3 regions of the Paracoccus sp. J56 genome follow, and region 2 is predicted to be linked to each of the others. Evidence: riboswitches for the same ligand, from Rfam matches in the RefSeq annotation. Region 2 holds a riboswitch; each other region holds the start of a gene.

Region 1 (7,070 bases), on a different contig from region 2:
TCGTCGCCTATGGCAGCATGTCGCATAATCCGATCAACAGGGCGCTGGCGGCGCTGGGGATATCGGAACAGATCACCCTGATCAGCCCCTCATATTCGGGGGCAATGGCGGCGCTGGCACCCGCGCGGCTGATCATGGCCCTGCCCCGCCGGCTTTTGCCGATCGCCAAGACCTTCCGCCTTGCGGCCTTCCCTCTGCCGGTCGAAATCCCGAGCTTTCCCTATGGCCTGTTACGCCATCGCCGGACGCTAGAGGACCCGGGCCTCGACTGGCTGACGAACCTGCTGGTCACGCATGTCCAGCAAGAGATCTGGTGACAGCGCAGCCTGCCGACAGCCGCTTAACGCAGGCTGTCAGGCAATGGGATGAATTCATTCTCATCACCCGGGGGCAGGCGAAAGCGGCCGTGATCCCAATCGCCCTCGGCCCAGGCCTGCTTGGCTGAATCTATCCGTTCGCGTGACGAGGCGACAAAGTTCCACGAAATATAGCGCGGCCCGTTCATCGTCTCGCCGCCCAGAACCATCAGCCGCGCGCCCGTCTCGCCCGCCTTCAGGCTGATGTGGTCACCGGGGCGGAACACCATCATCCGACCGGCCTCAAAGGTCTCTCCCGCTACCAGAATACTGCCTTCGACGACATAGACACCGCGGTCCTCATGCTCATCCGGCAGTGGCAATGCGGCACCCGCAGACAGGATCACATCGGCATAAAAGGTCTCGGTAAAGGTCTTGACCGGGGCGCGTTCACCCCACGCCGTCCCAAGGATCAGGCGGGCCTGCTTGCCCTCGGCCTCAAGGAAAGGCAGCGCTTCTTTGCCGTGATGTTCAAAGGCGGCGGGGCGGTCCTCCTGGCTTTCAGGCAGCGCAACCCAGGTCTGGATCCCAAAGAGCGAACCGGGACGCTGGCGCATCTCGGCGCTGGTGCGTTCGGAATGGGTGACGCCATTGCCGGCGATCATCCAGTTCACCTCGCCCGGATAAACCATCTGATCGGCCCCGGTGCTGTCGCGGTGGTGAAACTCGCCCTGATAAAGATAGGTCACCGTCGCCAGCCCGATATGAGGGTGGGGCCGCACGTCGATGCCGCCCCCGGTCAGGAACTCGGCCGGGCCCATCTGGTCAAAAAAGATGAACGGCCCCACCATCTGCCGGCGCGGCGCGGGCAAAGCGCGGCGCACCTCGAACCCGCCCAGATCGCGGGCGCGCGGGATGATCAGCGTCTCGATCGAGTCGAGACCCATGTTTTCGGGGCAATCCGGGTTCTGAGTGGGGTTCCAGCTCATCCGAGCCTCCTGCTCTTGCTATGACGATGTCCGGGCCAGCCTAGCAGGTCTTGCAACGGACCGCATCAGCGTGGTCGAGATCGTAGCCAAACCGCCGCCATTGCCCGCACCGCCGGACAGCGACACCCGCTTCTCGACCAGCACTCGGCGGCTCTGCGGCCTATCCCCGGCAAGCCTTTGTGCGGTAATTGGCACTGAACCGCCGCTGGCGCGGAAATGCTCCTGATCGGCCCTGCCCGTCAGGTCATGCGTGATGCTGTATCACGATCATGGTGAAAGGCGGGCTCAGAACCTCGCTACAGCGAACACATGTTGTCCGCCGCATGGAAGCTCCGATGGCGATCTCTGTTTTGTCCGGGAGCAAGCGGCGCTCCCCCTGATCCGCAGATCCGGCGGCATTTTCCCGAGGCAAGTCTCTTGTCGTTCCATTTTGTTAATGTAATAACATTACTAAATTGAGTCCGTCGCCAGCGATGCTCCGGTCCCGCCCCGGAACTGCAGTTTTCTGCAGCCGGTCCCTGCTGCCCTGCAGGGACCAGCGGAAACCGGGCAAGCTAACCGCAACCCATTCCGAACGACCAAGGAGGCTAATCATGCTCAGACAATTTGCGGGTGCCAGCGCCCTGACCCTGATCCTTGCTGGTACCGGCATTGCCCATGACCACAAGGATGACACCGTTTACCGTGTCTTTGTGGGCGATCATGAGAAAGGGCAGATCACCGCCTTTGACCTGTCCAAGCCCGCGCATCGCTGGACTTTCCAGACCACTGGACAGGTCAAGCTTTATCCGGTCGCGGGCGGTGCGGTGGTCGCCGCAGTCCAGTCCGAGGCCGATACCGTGCAATTCATCCGCAGCGGTATCTCACTGCACGATCATGGCGATCATCAGGACCTTGAGGTCAAAGAACCCGCAGCCATCGACCTGCACCTGTCGGGACCCCGGCCCTTTCACCTTGTCGCCCATGACGGCAAGGTGGTGCTGAATTATGACAAGGGCAGCTATGCCGAGATTCTCGACAGCGCCGCGCTGGCCGCGGGCAAGGTCGAGCCGGTGAAGTTCCCACAGGCCCGCGCCCATCATGGCTTTGTCACGCCACTGGGAAAAAGCTGGCTTTCGACCGTCGCCTCGGACGAACCGGTCGAGGGCGATGCCTCGGTACCGCGTCTGGGCCTGCAAGCCTTTGACGCCAAAGGCAACCCCACGGGCAATCTGGCCACCTGCACCGCCATCCATGGCGAGGCTTTCTCGGGCGCCTATCTGGCCGCCGGTTGCAAAGAGGGCGTGCTGACCGTCAAGGCGGGTGATCAGGGGCCGGAATACAGGCTTTTGCCCTATCCCGAGGATCTGCCCAAAGATGTAACCACCGGGACCCTGCTTGGCTCATCCGGGATGCAGATCTTTCTGGGCAATTTCGGACCCAAGGGCCTGGTTGTCATCGACCCCGAAGAGGCCCCGCATTATCGCTATATCGACCTGCCGTTCCGCCGGGTGGATTTCGCGCTAGACCCAGCCAGCCCCGCGACAGGCTATGTCCTGACCGAAGATGGCAGCCTGCACCGTGTGAACCTGCTTGACGCCGCTCTCAGCGACAGCACCAAGGTCACCGCGCCATATTCGATGGACGGCCACTGGAACGATCCGCGCCCGCGCATTGCCGTCGCCGGGGACGAGATCGTGCTGAGCGACCCGAATGCCGGGCTGATCCGGCGCATCTCGACCAAGGATTTCAGCGAGGTCGGCACCGTACCGGTCGAAGGCAGGCCATATAACATTGCCGTGGTCGGCGGCAGTGGCGTAACCCACTGATATAACAGCTGATCCGCTTTCATGACCTGACAATTTCAGATGCGCCGGCCGGGCTCCATGTGACGCGCATCATGCGAGGGCCGGAAAGGCCACGACAGGATACACCACTCCCCCATCCTGACGCGGTTTTCCTTGGCCCTTCCCGGCCTGTGGGGGCGGTCCCTGCCATGGAAGCCAGATTTACCTTGTTCATCCGCAATTTGGCGGGTAGTTGCCCGGTGTCGGTTTCCATATGGAATTGAAAGGGAATCCGCCACCGGACCTGTCCGGTGAACCGGAACTGCCCCCGCAACTGTAGGCGGCGAGGACATCCACGAAAATGCCACTGTGGCCATGCGCCACGGGAAGGCCGTGGAAAGCCCCGCGACCCGCCAGTCAGGAGACCTGCCGACACCCGTTTCAACGCAGCCCGGGCGGGGTGTCCGGGGAGGTGTTCGATGAATTTGCCCAAAGGGTGCCTTGCCGCGCCCGTCCCAGCCAGCATCAGGCCCTGCCGCAAGGCAAGGGCGCTTGTCAGTTTTTGGGCCGCTCCTCTCCTCCCGTCCCTGGCTGCCCTCACAACCGGAGACAATTCATGTTTGCCCGCACACTGACTGCCGCGCTGCTTGGCGCGGCCACCATGATCCTTGCCACCCTGCCCGCAGGCGCACAGACCCAATATCCGCTGAGGCTGCAAAACTGCGGCGTCGATCTGACCATCAGCCATGCACCTGACAGCGTGGTCAGTGTCGGACAGGCCGCGACCGAGATCCTTTATTCGCTGGGGCTGGCCGACAAGGTCCAGGGCACTGCCGTCTGGTTCAGCGAGGTCCTGCCCGAATACCGCAAGGTGAATGCCTCGATCGAGCGGCTGGCCGACAACGACCCGAGCTTTGAATCGGTGGTGGCGAAAAAGCCCGGCCTGGTCACTGTGCAATACGAATGGCACATCGGTCCTCAAGGAATCGTCGCCACGCGTGAGCAATTTGCCGATGTCGGCATCCCGACCTATGTGCTGCCCGCGGACTGCTGGAACAAAGACAACAGCAGCGGCTCGGACGGGACCCGCAATGCCATGTTCCAGATGGAATCCGTTCATGCCGGCGTTCTTGAACTGGCACAGATTTTTGACGTGCCGGAACGGGGTGAGGCACTGGTCGCCGATCTGAAGGCGCGCGAGGCGGCGGCAGTTGAAAACGCCCGGTCGCTGAACCTGAAAGATGCCTCGGCCGTGTTCTGGTTCTCGTCGGCCGAGATGGACGTTGATCCCTATGTCGCGGGCCGCAAGGGACCACCCGCCTATATGATGGAAAAACTGGGGCTGAAGAACGTCATCGAAAGCGATGAGGAATGGCCGACCGTCAGCTGGGAGACCATCGCCCGCGCCAATCCTTCGGTCATCGTCATCGCCCGGATGGACCGTCGCCGGTTCGAGGCTGACGATTACGAACGGAAGCTCGAGTTCCTGAAGTCCGACCCGGTAACCAGCCAGATGGAAGCGGTTCGCAATGACCGGATCGTGGTGCTTGACGCCCATTCGATGGACCCCTCGATCCGCAATGTCTCGGCGCTTGAAACACTGGCCGGGGCGCTGCCGGCCTTTAACCTCGAATGACGGTCGCGACGGTCCGCAGCTATCGCCCGCGCGCGCCCGGGTGGCGATGGATCTTGGCAGGCAGCCTTTTGACGGTGGCGATCCTTGCCGGGGTTATCATAGGCGAAATGCCCCTGCCCCCTGATACCGTGCTGGCGGTGCTGGCCAACAAGCTGTTTGGTGCCGGATATCCGGTGGACTCGATCAATGCGGCGATCATCTGGAATTATCGCATGCCGCGCACTTTGGTCGCGGCTGCCTGCGGCGCGGGACTGGCGCTGTCCGGGGTGGTTTTGCAGGCGCTGATCCGCAACGCGCTGGCTGACCCCTATCTGCTGGGGGTATCAGCAGGGGCGTCGACCGGCGCGGTCGCGGTGACGATCCTTGGCCTTGGCGGCGGCGCGCTGGGCCTGTCATCGGGCGCCTTTGCCGGGGCGCTGTTGGCCTTTGGCCTGGTCGCGGCGCTGGCGCGAGCTGCCGGAGGCGGCCCCGCCCAGCTGGTATTGGCGGGGATCGCGGGTTCGCAGCTGTTCAACGCGCTGACCAGCTTTTTCATCGCCAGGTCGGCCAATGCCGAACAGGCAAGGGGCATCATGTTCTGGCTGCTCGGCAATCTGTCGGGCGTGCGCTGGCCGGATGTGTCGCTGGCGGCTCCGGCAGCCCTGATCGGCTTTCTGGCCTGCCTTTGGCATGTAAGGGCGCTGGATGCCTTTTCCTTTGGTGCGCAATCGGCAGCGGCACTGGGCATTTCCCTGCGCCGGGTGCAGGGGGTGCTGATCGGCACGACCACGCTGATGACCGCGACCATGGTCAGCCTTGTCGGCTCGATCGGTTTCGTCGGGCTGGTCGTGCCCCATGCCATGCGCTTTGCCGTCGGCCCCCGGCATGGCCGGCTGGTGCCATGGTCGGCGCTTGCAGGCGCGGTCTTTCTGATCGCGGCCGACATTGTGTCGCGCATACTGATCCCCGGTCAGGTGGTAGCCATCGGCGTGGTAACTGCGCTGGTCGGTGCACCGGGCTTTGCCCTGATCCTGATCCGCAGCCGGGGCCGGACATGAGACTGAGGACCGCCAATCTGGGCTGGAGGGCCGGTGTCCGTCCCATTGTCGAGGGTGTGACGCTGGAAATCGCGCCGGGCGAGACCTTTGGCCTGATCGGGCCGAACGGCTCGGGCAAATCCACGCTGCTGCGGCTGATTGCCGGGCTGTTGCCCCCCTCAGCCGGAAGGGTGTGGCTGGGTGAGACCCCGCTTGCCAGCCTGTCCCGGCGCGAGGTCGCGCGCCGGATCGCCTTTGTCGAGCAACAGGCCGAAACGACCGAGGCACTTACCGTCCGCGACGCGGTCGGGCTGGGTCGAACACCATGGCTGTCAGCACTGTCCCCCTTTGGCGCGGGCGATGCGGCCATCGTTGAGCATGCGCTATGTGCGGTTGGAATGGAGCATATGGCCGGGGCGCAATGGCAAACCCTTTCAGGCGGAGAGCGCCAGCGTGTCCATATCGCCCGCGCTCTGGCCCAGCGCCCACGCCTGCTGCTGCTGGACGAACCGACAAACCATCTGGACATCCATCACCAGCTTGCACTGCTGCGGCTGGTCCACCGCCTGCCAGTAACCGTGGTTCTGGCGCTGCATGACCTTAATCAGGCATTGGGCTGTGACCGTATCGGCGTCATGGCCCAGGGCCGGCTGATCGCCTGCGGTCCGCCCGCCAAAGTCCTGACCCCCGAACAGCTGGCCAAAACCTTTCGCGTTGGCGCGACAGCTTTGACCGATCCTGTCGACGACACCGTCCTTTTCCGTTTCCGCTGTCTTGAGGAGTGACTGATGAAATCCGCCCTTCTTGCCTTCATGCTGCTGGGCACACCCGTCCTTGCCGAAACCCATGAGGTGCGGATGTTCAACCGTTCGGACCGGGGCGTGATGGTCTATGAGCCATCGTTTCTGCGGATTGCGCCGGGCGACACGGTACGCTTTGTCCCGACCCAGCCTGGCCATAATGCCGCGTCCATCGACGGGATGATCCCCGAAGGGGCCAAGCCTTTCAAATCCCGGATCAATGAGGATTTCAGCGTCACCCTGACCATCCCCGGCAGCTATGGCATCAAGTGCAGCCCGCATTTTGCCATGGGCATGGTGATGCTGATCGAGGTGGGCGAGGCCCATGCCCCCGCCCTGCCCGACGATCTGCCGCCAAAGTCACGCGCGCGGTTTGACGAGATACTGGCGCGCGCCGCACGCCAGGGGCACCCCCTCCCCCTCCTGAAAAAGGCTGACCGGCCACCATCTTAGGCCCGGATGGCAGGATTATCCTGCGATTCCAATCTCTTCATGTTCGTCATCCACCATCATCTGTTTGGGAGACCGGGCCGATGCTGATCGAGACGCACAAGACAAGGACCGAAT
Region 2 (7,070 bases):
GCTGGATCGGAGGTTTTGTTCGGCGTCACCGGTTACTGACCATGGTGGTCGACCGGGGCTCGATCCTGCTGATCGTCTATTCAGCCTTTGGCGCAGGAACGGTCGCGGGGATCTGGTCGGCGATCCCTGCTCCGGGGCTGATCCTGTGTTTTCTGGTCACGGCGCTGCTTTTGGCGCTGGCCATGGGGATCATGGCGGGTGCGGGACGGTTCTTCCGCCTACCACCCCAAGATCAGGCCGTGCTGTTCTTTTGTGGTTCGACCAAAAGCCTGGCAAGCGGGTTGCCCATCGCCACGGCAATCTTTCCGGCAGCAGCGGTGGGGGCTACCGTGCTGCCGGTGATGATCTATCACATGACGCAACTGCTCGTCTGCTCGGCCATCGCGCAAAGACGGGCGCGCGGATAGGGCCGGGATCAGAAATCCCAGTCCTCATCCTCAGTGGCGACAGCCTTGCCGATCACATAGCTTGACCCCGATCCGCTAAAGAAATCATGGTTTTCGCTATCGGGCGACAGGGCGGCAAGGATCGCCGGGTTCACCTCACAGGCCTGGGGCGGGAACAGAGCCTCATAGCCAAGGTTTTGTAACGCCTTGTTGGCATTGTAATGCAGGAAGGCTTTGACATCCTCGGTCAGACCGATGCCGTCATAAAGCTCGGCGGTATATTTCGCCTCGATGTCATACAGGTCGAACATCAGCGAAAAGGCGAAATCCTTAAGCGCGGCGCGCTCACCCTCGTCCAGCCGTTCAAGACCGCGCTGATATTTGTAACCGATGTAATAGCCATGCACGGCCTCGTCGCGGATGATCAGCCGGATCAGGTCGGCGGTATTGGTCAGCTTGGCGCGGCTTGACCAATACATCGGCAGGTAAAAGCCGGAATAGAACAGAAAGCTCTCCAGAAAGACACTGGCGATCTTGCGCTTCAGTGGCGAGGAACCGGCCTGGTACTCATCGACCACCAGCCGCGCCTTTTGCTGCAGATGCGGGTTTTCCTCAGCCCAGCGAAAGGCTGCATCCACCTCTGGCGTCAGGCAGAGCGTCGAAAAGATCGAAGAATAGCTGCGCGCGTGTACCGCCTCCATGAAAGAGATATTCGACAGCACCGCCTCTTCATGGGGGGTCAGGGCGTCGGGCATCATCGCCGGCGCGCCGACCGAGTTCTGGATCGTGTCCAGAAGCGTCAGCCCGGTAAAGACGCGAATGGTCAGTTCGCGCTCTTCGGGCCGCAGCGTTGCCCAGCTTTGCACGTCGTTTGACAGCGGCACTTTTTCAGGCAGCCAGAAATTCACCGTAAGACGGTTCCAGACCTCCAGATCCTTCTCGTCCTCCAGCCGGTTCCAGTTGATCGCCCGCAAAGGCAGGCGCGGCGCTTGGTCCTTCATCCGAAGAGCCTTTCTTTCGTGTACAAATATCCTCGGGGGTGCGGGGGCAGACAGCCCCCGCTCAGAGCGTGCAAGAAACACAGCCCTGCACTTCGGTACCTTCCAATGCGGTCTGACGCAGGCGGATATAGTAGATCGTCTTGATCCCTTTTTTCCACGCGTAGATCTGGGCGCGGTTGATATCGCGCGTCGTCGCCTCGGCAGGAAAGAACAAAGTCAGGGACAGGCCCTGGTCGACATGTTCAGTCGCCGCCGCATAGGTGTCTATGATCGCTTCGGGCCCGATTTCATAGGCATCGCGGTAATAGTCCAGATTTTCGTTCGTCATGTAGGGCGCGGGGTAATAGACCCGGCCGATCTTGCCTTCCTTGCGGATCTCGATCTTGGCGACGATGGGGTGGATCGAACTCGTCGAGTTGTTGATATAGCTGATCGAGCCCGTCGGCGGTACCGCCTGCAGGTTGCGATTGTAAAGGCCGTGGGCCATCACATCGTCTTTCAGCCTGGCCCAGTCCTCGCGCCGCGGCAGGGGGATGTTCTGGAACAGGCGTTCGACCTCGGGCGTCGTCGGCAGCCAGTCGCGGCTCAGGTATTTGTCAAAGAACGAGCCGTCGGCATATTTTGATTTCTCGAATCCGGCAAAGCTGCGACCCTTTTCCTGCGCCAGCAGGTTCGACGCACGGATCGCGTGATAGGCGATGGCGGCAAAATAGACACTGGTGAACTCGACCCCTTCCGGGCTGCCATAATGGATGTGTTCGCGTGCGAGATAGCCGTGCAGGTTCATCTGGCCAAGGCCGACGGCATGGGCTTCGTCATTGCCGCGCCGGATCGAGGGCACGGCATTGATCGCCGACATCTCTGACACTGCGGTCAGGGCCCTGATCGCTGCCTCGACGGTTGCGCCGAAATCCGGCCCGTCCATGGTCGCCGCGATATTGAGCGAGCCGAGGTTGCAGGAAATATCCGTGCCCAGATGACTGTAGCTAAGGTCCTCATTATATTCCGAGGCCTCATTAACCTGCAAAATCTCGCTGCACAGGTTCGACATGCTGATGCGGCCCGCGACGGGGTTGGCGCGGTTCACCGTGTCTTCGAACATGATGTAGGGATAGCCGCTTTCGAACTGAATCTCGGCCAGGGTCTGAAAAAAGGCCCGGGCGTTGATCTTTTTCTTGCGGATGCGTTTGTCGTCCACCATCTCGGCATATTTCTCGGACACCGGGATTTCCGAGAAGGGCACGCCATAGACCCGCTCAACGTCATGGGGCGAAAACAGGTACATGTCCTGATTACGCTTGGCGAGCTCAAAGGTCACATCTGGGATAACGACGCCAAGGCTCAGCGTCTTGATGCGGATCTTTTCGTCTGCGTTCTCGCGCTTGGTGTCCAGAAAGCGCATGATATCGGGGTGATGGGCGTGCAGATAGACCGCACCTGCACCCTGACGCGCGCCCAGCTGATTGGCATAGCTGAAGCTGTCCTCAAGCAGCTTCATCACCGGCACGACGCCAGAGGACTGGTTTTCGATCCCCTTGATCGGAGCACCCGACTCGCGCAGGTTCGTCAGCATCAGTGCGACCCCGCCGCCGCGCTTGCTGAGCTGCAGCGCCGAATTGATCGAGCGGCCGATCGATTCCATGTTGTCCTCGACCCGCAGGAGGAAGCACGAGATCAGCTCGCCCCGCGATTTTTTTCCGGCGTTAAGGAATGTCGGCGTTGCAGGCTGGAACCGGCCTGAAAGGATTTCCTCCATAAAGCGCATCGCCAGCACCTCATCGCCGCGCGCCAGTGCCAGCGCGACCATGACCACCCGGTCCTCGTAACGTTCCAGATAGCGCTGGCCGTCGCGGGTCTTCAGCGTGTAGCTGGTGTAGTATTTGAAGGCGCCAAGAAAGGTCGGAAAGCGGAATTTGCGGCGGAACGCGGCTTCCCAGATCCGGTGCAGGAACTCGCGCGGATACTGGTCAAGGACCTCGGCCTCGTAATAGCCCTCATCGACCAGATAGCCCAGCTTTTCGTCCAGAGAGTGAAAGAAGACGGTGTTCTGATTGACGTGCTGCAGGAAATACTGCCGCGCGGCCTTGCGGTCTGCGTCAAAGCGGATCTTTCCCTCGTCGTCATAGAGGTTCAGCATCGCGTTCAGCGCGTGATAGTCCAGTTCGGCCTTTACGCCATTGTCAAGCATTCCGTCCCCCAGAATTTCTTTAACCCCGCCCGGACGCGGGAAATGTCGATTTCGGTGCCGGCCAGTTCGAAACGGTAAAGAACCGGCACCTTGCATTTGTCAGAGATCACCCGGCCAACCAGCGCATATGTCGCGCCGAAGTTGCGGTTGCCCGCAGCGATGACACCGCGCAACAGCGCCCGGCGGCCGGGATCGTTGAGAAAGCGGATGACCTGTTTGGGTACCGCGCCGCGCCCCTCGCCATCGGCATAGGTCGGGCAGATCAGCACATAGGGGCGGGCAGGGGCCGGTATCTCGTCCTTGGGCGAAATCGGAATGCGCCCGGCAATCAGCCCAAGCTGGTCCACGAAACGCGCCGTGTTCCCCGAGCCTGATGAGAAATAGATCAGCCCGCCCATCGTGCTGGTCAGGACAGGCGGCCGATCATGTCCGGGCGGAATCCGGCCCAATGCGCATCACCAGCAATGACCACCGGGGCCTGACGATAGCCAAGAGAGGTCACAAGCTCCATTGCCGCCTCGTCCTCGGTCAGGTCGACCAGCTGATAGGCCAGGCCACGCGCGTCAAGCGCCCGGGTGGTGGCGGTGCATTGAACGCAGGCGGGTTTGGAATAAACGGTGATGGTCATGCCTCGGCTCCTTCAGTGTTGTCGGCAACAAGGGGCCGGGCCGATGGCGATGCCATCCGGTCCTGATCCAGCCCCGTGCCCGCCGCACGGTTACGTCATCTCGTGTCATGGCAGGTCTTCTGACTTGCGGGTCCCGGCTTGGCTGACCTTCCCGAAGCCAGGGCCTCAGTGGTGTTCCAGCGTCGCTCGCCGCTTACAGCTGCGGGGGCAGTGCCGGATTTTCACCGGCTTCCCTCTTCTTCGTCCGGCCGGGGCCGGATTCACCATGACCCCATCAGTAAGCCATGAGAGTTTCGGGCCGTCAACTAGATATAGTGCAGGTTCCTAAGCTATCCACAGAGATGTAGTGTCCCTGTGGGTAATTGCCCGCATTCAGGATGTTAACGAAACCATTCTGTTCAAAAGCAAGAAACCGGGTTTTCCGGTGCCTGTCCTGGCCCATACCGACCCTGCAACAAGCATGGGAGAGGCAGAATGCTGCTCAAGGACAAGACTATTATTATCACCGGAGCCTCTAGTGGAATCGGCGCCGCCGCAGCGCAGATATTCGCGGCCGAGGGCGCGCGGCTGGTGATCTCGGCCCGGCGCGAAGACCGGCTTACCGATCTTGCTGCCCGAATCGATCAAGGTGCGGGTCGCATCGCGGTACTGGCGGGCGATGTTACGGCGCCGGGCCATGCCGAGGCGCTGGTCACGCTGGCGCAGGACCGGTTTGGCGGGCTTGATGGGGCTTTCAACAATGCCGGTCAGACCGGCTCGGGCGCCCGGGTGCATGAGATTGCTGATGCGGAATGGCAGCAACTGATTGCCACCAACCTGACTGCTGCATTTATGGCCGCGCGGGCGCAGGTCCCGGCGCTGCTGGCGCGGGGCGGGGGTGCGCTGGTGTTTACCGGCAGTTTCATCGGCCATACTGCGGTACTGCCGGGCATGGGCAGCTATGCTGCGGCCAAGGCCGGGTTGATCGGATTGGTGCAGGCGCTGGCGGTGGATTATGGCCCGCAACGCATCCGCGCCAATGCCCTGCTGCCCGGTGGCACGCTGACCGAGATGGCAGGAGATGCCGCGACCAACCCCGAAACCGGAGGTTTCATCTCGGGCCTGCATGCCCTGAAGCGTATGGCTGAGCCCGCAGAGATCGCACGGGCGGCGCTGTTTCTGCTGTCTGACCATGCAAGCTTTATCACCGGCTCTGCAATGCTGGCCGATGGTGGCAATTCAATCTGTAAGGTCTAGCCCTTGAGGCTGCGCCACAGGCTCAGCGCCAGATCGGACAGATCGCCTAGCCGGGCAAGCACATGCTCACGCTCAAGCGCCGGGGCGTTCTCGGCGCGGTCGAGCCGTCTTAGCAAGCGCATCACCCGGCGCCTGTGGATGCCGGTCCACAACTGAACAGGATCGGCGATCAACCCGGCAAAGGTGGTTATGACCGAGGCCAGCATGGCCAGACCGATTCCGGTCAGTACCAGCTTTGCCGTCGACAGCTCGGCCGGAAAGGCCCAGTACCACATGCGGCCGGCCCAGGTTCCCAGTGCGAAATCCCGCACTGCCTGTGCCTGCGCCTGGAGATGCGCGATCGGCCCGGCAAGCGAGATGACCCCCGGTGTCGGGCGATGAAAAAGCACCAGCCCCGCAACCAGAACGATGAGTGATGTTGATATCTCAGCGACGGCGTTGCGGGTCTCGGCATAATCGGCCACTGCGCGGGCGATGCTTTCGGGCGGGGCCTTGGGGGCCAGATCCTTATCTGCAAGGTCGTCGATGAAATACGCAAGATCGGCCCGGATCTGCCGGGCAACATCGGATTTCAGGAATATCTGCCGCCCGGCCAGCCAGTCTGCTGCCCGCAACAGCCTTAACCGCCGCAGGATTGGTGCACCCAGCCGCACCAGCAGGAACAGTGGCGATAGCATGACGTTCACCGGCGCGCGCAACAGGTCCAGTCCAAGCGCATGGCGATGCAGCGCCAAGGTGCCGCGCAAGCCGTAGCGGTCGCGGACAAAACGGCGAACCTCTGTTTCGCGCCGGGTCATCGGGCGGGTGTCGGCGGGCTGCAACATGGCCCATATCTAGGGGCGGGCGCTGCTGCGCTCAATCCTCATGTCAGCGCAACCAACCCCAGCCCGAGCGCCGAGATGAACAGCCAGGCCACTGCGCCCAGCAACAGGGGTCGTATGCCTTTGGCGCGCAGCTTGCGCAGATCAGTCTCCAGCCCCATCGCGGCAAGTGCCATGGTCAGCAGAAAGGCGGTCAGGCCTGCGACTTCGGCATGCAGCGCCTCGGGAAGGGGCAGGGCGCTGTTCAGCACCACCACAGCTATAAATCCTAATACGAACCACGGCGTCGGGGCTTTGCCCGTGCCCTTGGCTCCCCGCCGACGGGCAAGCGCACCCAGCGTCAGGATCAGGGGGGCGAGCATGATGACGCGGCTAAGCTTGGCGACTGTGGCGGCCTGCCCGGCCTCGGCCCCGTGCTGGAAACCTGCGCCGACGACTTGTGCTACCTCATGGATGGTCGCCCCGACCCAGATGCCGTACGAGGTCGGCCCCATCGCCATCATCCCGCCAAGGATCGGCATCGCCAGCATCGACAGCGAGCCAAAAACCGTCACGCAGGCGATGGCATAGGCGACGTCCTCGTCCGTCCCACGCGTCACCGTATTGGTGGCGATTACCGCAGATGCACCGCAGACCGAGGTGCCGGCGGCGATCAGTTCGGCCAGCCGTGCGTCGACCCCCAACATGCGGCCCACCCAGCGGGTAAACACGAAAGTCGCGGCCAGCGTCACGGCAATCACGGTAAGACCTGGCAGGCCGACAGCGCGCAGCTGCTCAAGCGTCAGTTGAAAGCCCAGCAGGACGATAGCC
Region 3 (7,070 bases), on a different contig from region 2:
AGGGGTCTGGTTCCTCAGCTTTCACTGCATGACTAAATATATCAAAGTCGGCTTTTTTCGCGGCGCAGAGCTGGATCCGCTGCCGCCTGTCGCCTCGAAACAGCCCGACGTGCGCTATGTCCATATTCCCGAAGGCCCGTTCGACGAAAAGCAATTCGCCGATTGGGTGCTGCAGGCCAGCCGTCTGCCGGGGCTGAAGATGTAAGGCCCTAGCGCCGCTGCCATTCGGGGGCGGTATTTTCCTGCCAGCCCCTGCGATGCAGCAATGGCGTGTCATCCTCAAACTCAGGCCAGCCGAGGCAGAGAAGGGCCGAGAACTCCCATTCAGGCGACACCTGCAAAAGCGCGGTGATCCGCTGGGGGTCGATGATCGAGACCATCCCCATCCCCAGATTGCGCGCCCGTGCCGCCAGCCATAGCGCCATGATTGCCATGGCGGTCGATTGTTGCAGCGTTTGCGGCATGGTTGCCCGGCCAAGGCCGTGCCCCTCAGAGGGGTCGAGACGGGTAAAGACGGCCAGCCACACCGGTGCGCGATCAAGACCTGCCAGTTTCAATGCATCATATTCCTGTCGCTGCTGGCCCCGATAGTGGCTGGCGGCCTCGGTATTGCAGCGTTGGAACTCGGCCCGGATCCGGTCGCGCAGAGCCGGGGTTTCGACGCGAACCACCCGCCAGGGACGAGAGTTGCCGACGGATGGCGCAAGCTCCATCGCGGCACGCAGCTCATCCAGCAGGGGTTCGGGCACAGGATCGGGGCGGAAATGGCGTATATCGCGGCGCCAGCGTAGGATGCGGTCCAGCGTGGCGCGATCTTCGGGGCCGAACTCCATCACGGTGTAGCGCAGATTGCGTTGTCGGGCAGGCCCTCGGCCCCGGCGCGGATGGCGACCGGGCGTTCGGGGACTGTCAGTTCGATAGCAAGCGGCTGGCCGCCGACGGTCAGGGGGCTGTGATCGTTGGCATTCAGTTCGACCCGCAGCTGATCGCCGGGCGCCAGCGACCCAAGGTGATGGGCGGGGCCATAAAGACGGGCGATCTTGGTGCCGTTCAGGTAAAGATGGGCGTGACCTTCACCCGCGCGGTGGGCCAGACCTGCGTGTTCGGGCGCAAAGCAAAAGCCCTGCGCCTGCACGAACAGGTTCCAGCCGGTGACGCTGTCGGGTTCAAGCCGCGCCGAGGCAGTTGCGCTGCCAGCGGGCAGGTCGATGGCCGTGCCGTGGTGATGCGTCCCGGTCTGTGCGCCATGGCCATTGGCACCGTGGTCGTGGCCGTCCAGCGTGACACCATTCGCGGCGGCGATGACAAAGCCCATGCCGCCGCCGAAGATCAGACCGATCAGCAGCATCGGGATCGAGCGATCCATGTCACTATCCTTGTTCATAGGAACAGCCGGACGATGGCCGCCCGGCTGCGAATGCTTCATTCCCGATCAGGCCGCCTGCGGCACTGGGGCGCCCTGCGCCTCGCGCTGCCAGAGCCAGCCCGAAAGCAGCCCAAGCAGGGTCCATGCCATGGCGCCTACGCCTAGCGAGCGGCCGGCGAATTCGGCTGCCAGTTCGGGCGGGACGGGGCCGGCGTAACTGTCGGGCTGCGGTGCTCCGATCAGATGCGGCGCGATGATCAGGATGATTGCCGCGCCCCATGCCGCCCAGCCTTTGCCAAAGACGATCAGCCACAGGGCAAGCCCGGTCGCAACCGCCGTGCCAAGCCACCAGATCGCGCGAAGCTGCACATCAGCGGCGGCAACGCCCGGCACCTCGGGTGCAAGGCCAAAGGCCGGGGCAAGCTGCATGGTGACAAAACCTGCAAGCCCCCACAGCAGCCCCTGCCGGGCTGATACCGTATTTCCCTGCACCTCGGTCACCGCCATCAGTGCCACCAGCATCAGCCCGTAGCCTGCATAGACCATCATGGTGAACAGAACCGACAGCATGTTGCGGCTCCATTCAAACGGACCGAGGTCCTGATGGGCGCTGACGGTCTCGGCCCCGAAATGGGTCAGTTGGCCCGATTCATACAGTTCGGCATGCAGCAGCACCGGCTGCACGAACCAAAGCTGCAACAGGGCGGCAATCAGCCCTGCTGCAGCGCCAGCGATCAATCCGCTGGTCACTATGCGCGAAAACATCTCAGTGGCAGGGGAAGCCGACGGCGTGACGCGTGTCATGCGCGGCATCATGCAGGGTTTCGGCCTGCACCAGCCCCGACACAAAGATCAGCCCAAAGCCGATGGCAAACGCTGCAATGGCGGGAAGCAGGACCGAGCGCGCGCCTGCGGCGCTGCTGGTCGTCATGGTCTTTGCGGTCATTCTTGACCCTTTCCTGTAGTCGTCCAACCCGACGACGTTACGGTTTCATGCACCGGCAGGTCTCCTGGCTTGCGGGTCACAGCTGACGCCCGCCTTCCCGGCCATGACGGGCCAGTGGCGTGATGGGCGTCCGCTCTCCGCTCACAGTCGCGGGGGCGGCTGCGGATTTGGCACCGGATGTTCCGGGCCGCACCGCATTCCCTTTTGGGCCCCGATCAAGGGGCACCGATACGCGGGCATGTTAGCTGCGAGATCGCGCCGGCGGCAAGCGGAATCGGGTGCCGTCTCGTTGCAGGCCGGTCAGGGCGCGGGTGGCCAATCCACATCGACCCAGACCAGCCGATGCGCCGAGGCTTTCAGCGCGGCCTCGGCCAGTGGCCCCTCGGCAGGCCAGAAGACCCCAGAGCCCAGCACCTCTAACCCCTTGGCGGGCAGGACGTAATCGACGCGCAGGTTGCCCGGCGGACGGTCGTCGCGCCAGTCGCCGGTATCCAGCGCGGGGTCGCCCTTATGGTTGTCGTTCACGCCCCCCCTGGCCGCCGTCCCTCCGGAGCTGCGGGGCAGGGGGTCGGTGACATGGGCCATGATCCGGGCCAAAGCCTCGGGTCGGCCGTCGCCGTCCATCGGATCAAGGTTCAGATTTCCGGCAAGCACGAAGGGACCTTTGGGCAGATGATGCACCCAGAAGGCCAGTTCGTCGTGATTGCGCCGCCCGTTCAAATCTTCGGGGCCGTCAAAGACCGGAGGGGTTGCTGACATAGCCAGCAGGTGCAGCGGCTGACCCGCAATGGTGATTTCAGCATCCCAATGCGCGGTCGAGGACAGGCGCCGCGCCGCCTCGACCTCGGGCGGCAGGGGCGGCATCAGGTTGCCGGGCAGATCGCGCCACAGGAAACCACTGTAATCCCGGACTGAGCCTATCGGGTGGCGTGACAGGATCGCCATACCGCCCTGACCGGTGAAATTGCCAAACCCCTGCGCATCATCTGCTGTGCCAAGCCGTCCGTCGGCGTTCAGATCCAGCCCGGTCGCCATGCCGGAATTTGGGCGTGCTGCAAGACGGTGGGGATAATCCAGCCCCGCCTTGGCCAGCCTTGCGGCGAATGCATCCAACGCCTTGCTGTCGTAGTCCCAGTCGAAATCGGTCAGCAAAAGGATATCGGGCCGTGTCTCGGCGATGACGCGGATTACGGCGTCAATCTGGCTGTCCTTGCGGGTCAGATCGCGCAGCAATAACCCCGGCCCGTCGCGTGACAGGCCGGGGCTATAGGTGGCGATCCGCAAAGGCTCTGCCAGCGTGCCCTGGGCCAGCGCGAGGATCAGCGCCAGCCCGGCGAAAGCATTCAGACCCAAGGCCGGCTCTGTTGCATCTGCGCCTCGAACGTGTCGATCGACGTGGACTTTTCCATGGTCAGGCCGATATCGTCCAGCCCGTTCAGCAGGCAATGTTTGCGGAAGGGGTCGATGTCGAAGCCAAAGCTTTGCCCGTCCGAAGTGGTGACGGTCTGGTTTTCAAGGTCGATGGTCATGCGGGCGTTGGCGCCTTTGCGGGCGTCCTCCATCAGCACGTCCACCGCCTCTTGCGGCATGACGATGGGCAGGATGCCGTTCTTGAAGCAGTTATTGTAAAAGATGTCGGCAAAGCTGGTCGAGATGACCGCGCGGATGCCAAAGTCCAGGAGTGCCCAGGGCGCATGCTCGCGCGACGAGCCGCAGCCAAAGTTATCCCCGGCGACGATGATTTCCGCGCTGCGATAGGCGGGCTGGTTCAGCACGAAATCGGCGATCTCGGTGCCGTCGGGATTGTAGCGCATCTCGTCAAACAGGTTCTTGCCCAGACCCGAACGATGGATCGTCTTGAGGAACTGTTTGGGGATGATCATGTCGGTGTCGATATTGACCAGCGGCATGGGGGCCGCGATGCCGGTCAGGGTGGTGAACTTGTCCATGTGTTGATCCTCGCGAATTGACTGGGGGAGTGCGTCCCCGTTAACCCAAGCCGGCTGGGCGCATAGCACCACGACGAATCGGGTCCTTCAGATGTTTTTTGGATTTTCGAGCTTTCACGACCTGCGTGCCTGCATCGCCCGCGACTGGACCCCAAAGATCGGGGACCCCGGGTTCACCGGTTGGCTGACGGTTCTGTCCTATCTTGTCTGCCTGTGGCTGGCGGTGCTGGTACTGCGCCGTCGTCCGGCGGGTGCCGCACGCAAACTGTGGCTGGTCATTGCCGGGTTGATGGCCTTTCTGGCCCTGAACAAACAGCTGGATCTGCAAACTGCGCTGACCGCTGCGGGGCGGTGCGTGGCGCGGGCGCAGGGCTGGTATGACAGCCGCTATATCGTGCAGCTGGCCTTTATCGCCGGGCTGGTTCTGGGGGCCGTTCTGGCGCTGATCTGGGCGACGAAAGCCTTGCGCGGACACATGAGCCACAACCGCCTGGCCCTGCTGGGTCTGGCGGTGCTGTGCTGTTTTGTGCTGGTGCGCGCGGCTGGCTTTCATCATGTGGACAGGCTGATCAGTGCCGATTTTGCGGACATCAAGTTCAATTTCTGGCTCGAAAACGCGGGGCTTGTGCTGATTGCCCTTAACGCGCTGATGCTGTTGCGGCGGGGCCGCTAAGGACCCCGCCCAAGCGATCAGACCGTCTCGGTCAGAAACTCGCGCACATCGGTCAGATGACCGCGAATGCCCGCCGCTGCCGCCATGACCGGCGACATCAGGTGGGTGCGGCCACCACGGCCCATGCGGCCCTCAAAGTTGCGGTTCGAGGTCGCGGCGCAGCGTTCGCCGGGGGCAAGCTGGTCGGGGTTCATGCCCAGACACATCGAACAGCCGGCCAGACGCCATTCAAAGCCGGCGTCGATAAAGATCTTGTCCAGCCCCTCTTCCTCAGCCTGCATCCGCACCAGACCCGAGCCGGGCACGACCATGCCGCGCACACCCGGCGCCAGTTTCTGTCCCCTGAGGATCGAGGCCGCGGCGCGCAGATCCTCGATCCGGCCATTGGTGCAGGACCCGATAAAGACCGCGTCGATCTTGATTTCGTTCAGCGGGGTGCCCGGTTTCAGACCCATGTAGTCAAGGCTGCGGCGCACGGCCTCGACCTTGCCGCCTTCGAAATCCTCGGGCGCGGGGACGTTGGCGGAGATCGGCAGAACGTCCTCGGGCGAGGTGCCCCAGGTCACGACCGGGGCGATGTCCTCGGCGCGGATGGTGATGACTTTATCCCAATGCGCGCCTTCGTCGGAATACAGGGTTTTCCACCAGGCCAGCGCGGCCTCCCACGCGGCGCCTTTCGGCGCGTGCGGGCGGCCCTTGACGTATTCAAAGGTCTTTTCGTCAGGGGCGATCAGGCCGGCGCGGGCGCCACCTTCGATCGCCATGTTGCAGACGGTCATCCGGCCTTCCATCGACAGGTCGCGGATCGCTTCGCCGCAATATTCGATGACATAGCCGGTGCCACCAGCCGTGCCGGTGTGGCCGATGATCGACAGCGTAATGTCCTTGGCGGTCACACCGGGGCGCAGCTTGCCGGTGATCTCGACCTTCATGTTCCTGGACTTTTTCTGGATCAGCGTCTGGGTGGCCAGAACATGCTCGACCTCAGAGGTCCCGATGCCGTGGGCAAGCGCACCAAAAGCGCCATGGGTCGCGGTATGGCTGTCGCCGCAAACCACGGTCATGCCGGGCAGGGTCCAGCCCTGTTCGGGGCCGACGATGTGAACGATGCCCTGACGGATGTCGTTCATCGGGTAGTAGTTCAGCCCGAATTCGCGGGCGTTCTTGTCCAGTTCAGCGACCTGGATACGGCCCTCGGGGTTTTCGATGCCGTTCACGCGGTCGGCGGTGGTCGGGACGTTGTGGTCCGGCACGGCGATGGTCTGGTCGGGGCGGCGCACCTTGCGCCCGGCCATGCGCAGGCCCTCGAATGCCTGGGGCGAGGTCACCTCATGCACGAGGTGGCGGTCAATATAGAGGATGCAGGTCCCGTCATCAGAACGCTCGACCACATGGGCGTCAAAGATTTTGTCGTACAGGGTGCGGGGCGCGCCCGCGTTGGTGTTGCCGGTCATGGCTGTCTCTTTTCTGGAAGACTAGCTGGGAAAAGGCGAAATTCGGGCCGCAGCAGGCGGCAGGGCGCGCGCAGGCGCCCGCGCCCGTCAAAGTCGGGCGGTGACGGACAGGGTTTCCCCGTAGAACCGACCCGGCAGGCGGGCACGGTCATGGATGTCGAAATAGACGAATCCTCGCATGCGCCCAGTAATAGGTTCATTTGCCCGTGTGTTCAATCATGTTCAACCGCTCTACACGGGGCTGTTAATTCCATCTCAGCAGTTTGGCCCTATCTTCCACGGCAAATGAGTCGGGAAGGGACCGGTCATGCTGATTCGCTTTGTCCTGCGGGCGATCCCGCTGATCTGCGTGGCGATTTTCGCGCTGGCGGTGCATGTCACCCACACACCGGCGGAACGTGCGCGGGAAATGGCACATCTGGCAAACAGGCCGCTGACCTGGGCGGCGGGGCAGGTGCGCTGCGCCGATCCCTGGGGCAATCTGCCAGTTTCTGCCTGTCCCGGCGGTATTGAGGCCCAGAAAACCGACGTCCCCTCATTGAGCGGACGGAATTCCGTGCTAAATTAATAAAACCCCGGCGCCGGGGGAGATCGGCGTGATGACCGGAGGATGAACCCCTGTCCAATACCGTCTCGCCGGCTACCACGCCGGCTGCGACCACCGCGGATTCCCAGCTGACGA

The links. Region 2 has a riboswitch for cobalamin ahead of nrdH (glutaredoxin-like protein NrdH). Riboswitches for the same ligand answer to the same signal wherever they lie in the genome.
Region 1: linked by a shared signal. The riboswitch ahead of M511_RS05680 (ABC transporter substrate-binding protein) and the one ahead of nrdH (glutaredoxin-like protein NrdH) in region 2 are both predicted to bind cobalamin.
Region 3: linked by a shared signal. The riboswitch ahead of M511_RS03695 (CbtB domain-containing protein) and the one ahead of nrdH (glutaredoxin-like protein NrdH) in region 2 are both predicted to bind cobalamin.

The regions. Positions count from the first base shown of each region.
Region 1 is NZ_JAFL01000005.1:169,026-176,095, reverse strand. It holds gene M511_RS05695 (LysR family transcriptional regulator) at 1-317, shown strand, start outside; gene M511_RS05690 (pirin family protein) at 341-1,285, opposite strand; gene M511_RS05685 (metallochaperone AztD) at 1,879-3,093, shown strand; cobalamin riboswitch at 3,299-3,499, shown strand; gene M511_RS05680 (ABC transporter substrate-binding protein) at 3,668-4,687, shown strand; gene M511_RS05675 (FecCD family ABC transporter permease) at 4,684-5,724, shown strand; gene M511_RS05670 (ABC transporter ATP-binding protein) at 5,721-6,488, shown strand; gene M511_RS05665 (pseudoazurin) at 6,492-6,956, shown strand; gene M511_RS05660 (cupin domain-containing protein) at 7,037-7,070, shown strand, end outside.
Region 2 is NZ_JAFL01000019.1:43,065-50,134, forward strand. It holds gene M511_RS13970 (bile acid:sodium symporter family protein) at 1-407, shown strand, start outside; gene nrdF (class 1b ribonucleoside-diphosphate reductase subunit beta) at 416-1,387, opposite strand; gene nrdE (class 1b ribonucleoside-diphosphate reductase subunit alpha) at 1,449-3,575, opposite strand; gene nrdI (class Ib ribonucleoside-diphosphate reductase assembly flavoprotein NrdI) at 3,557-3,973, opposite strand; gene nrdH (glutaredoxin-like protein NrdH) at 3,982-4,203, opposite strand; cobalamin riboswitch at 4,296-4,486, opposite strand; gene M511_RS13995 (SDR family oxidoreductase) at 4,678-5,439, shown strand; gene M511_RS14000 (DUF6635 family protein) at 5,436-6,263, opposite strand; gene M511_RS14005 (YeiH family protein) at 6,302-7,070, opposite strand, start outside.
Region 3 is NZ_JAFL01000003.1:189,649-196,718, reverse strand. It holds gene M511_RS03715 (DUF1801 domain-containing protein) at 1-205, shown strand, start outside; gene bluB (5,6-dimethylbenzimidazole synthase) at 210-833, opposite strand; gene M511_RS03705 (hypothetical protein) at 833-1,366, opposite strand; gene M511_RS03700 (CbtA family protein) at 1,433-2,131, opposite strand; gene M511_RS03695 (CbtB domain-containing protein) at 2,133-2,312, opposite strand; cobalamin riboswitch at 2,350-2,557, opposite strand; gene M511_RS03690 (endonuclease/exonuclease/phosphatase family protein) at 2,613-3,665, opposite strand; gene leuD (3-isopropylmalate dehydratase small subunit) at 3,656-4,261, opposite strand; gene M511_RS03680 (hypothetical protein) at 4,353-4,934, shown strand; gene leuC (3-isopropylmalate dehydratase large subunit) at 4,952-6,388, opposite strand; gene M511_RS03670 (hypothetical protein) at 6,696-6,956, shown strand; gene rsfS (ribosome silencing factor) at 7,007-7,070, shown strand, end outside.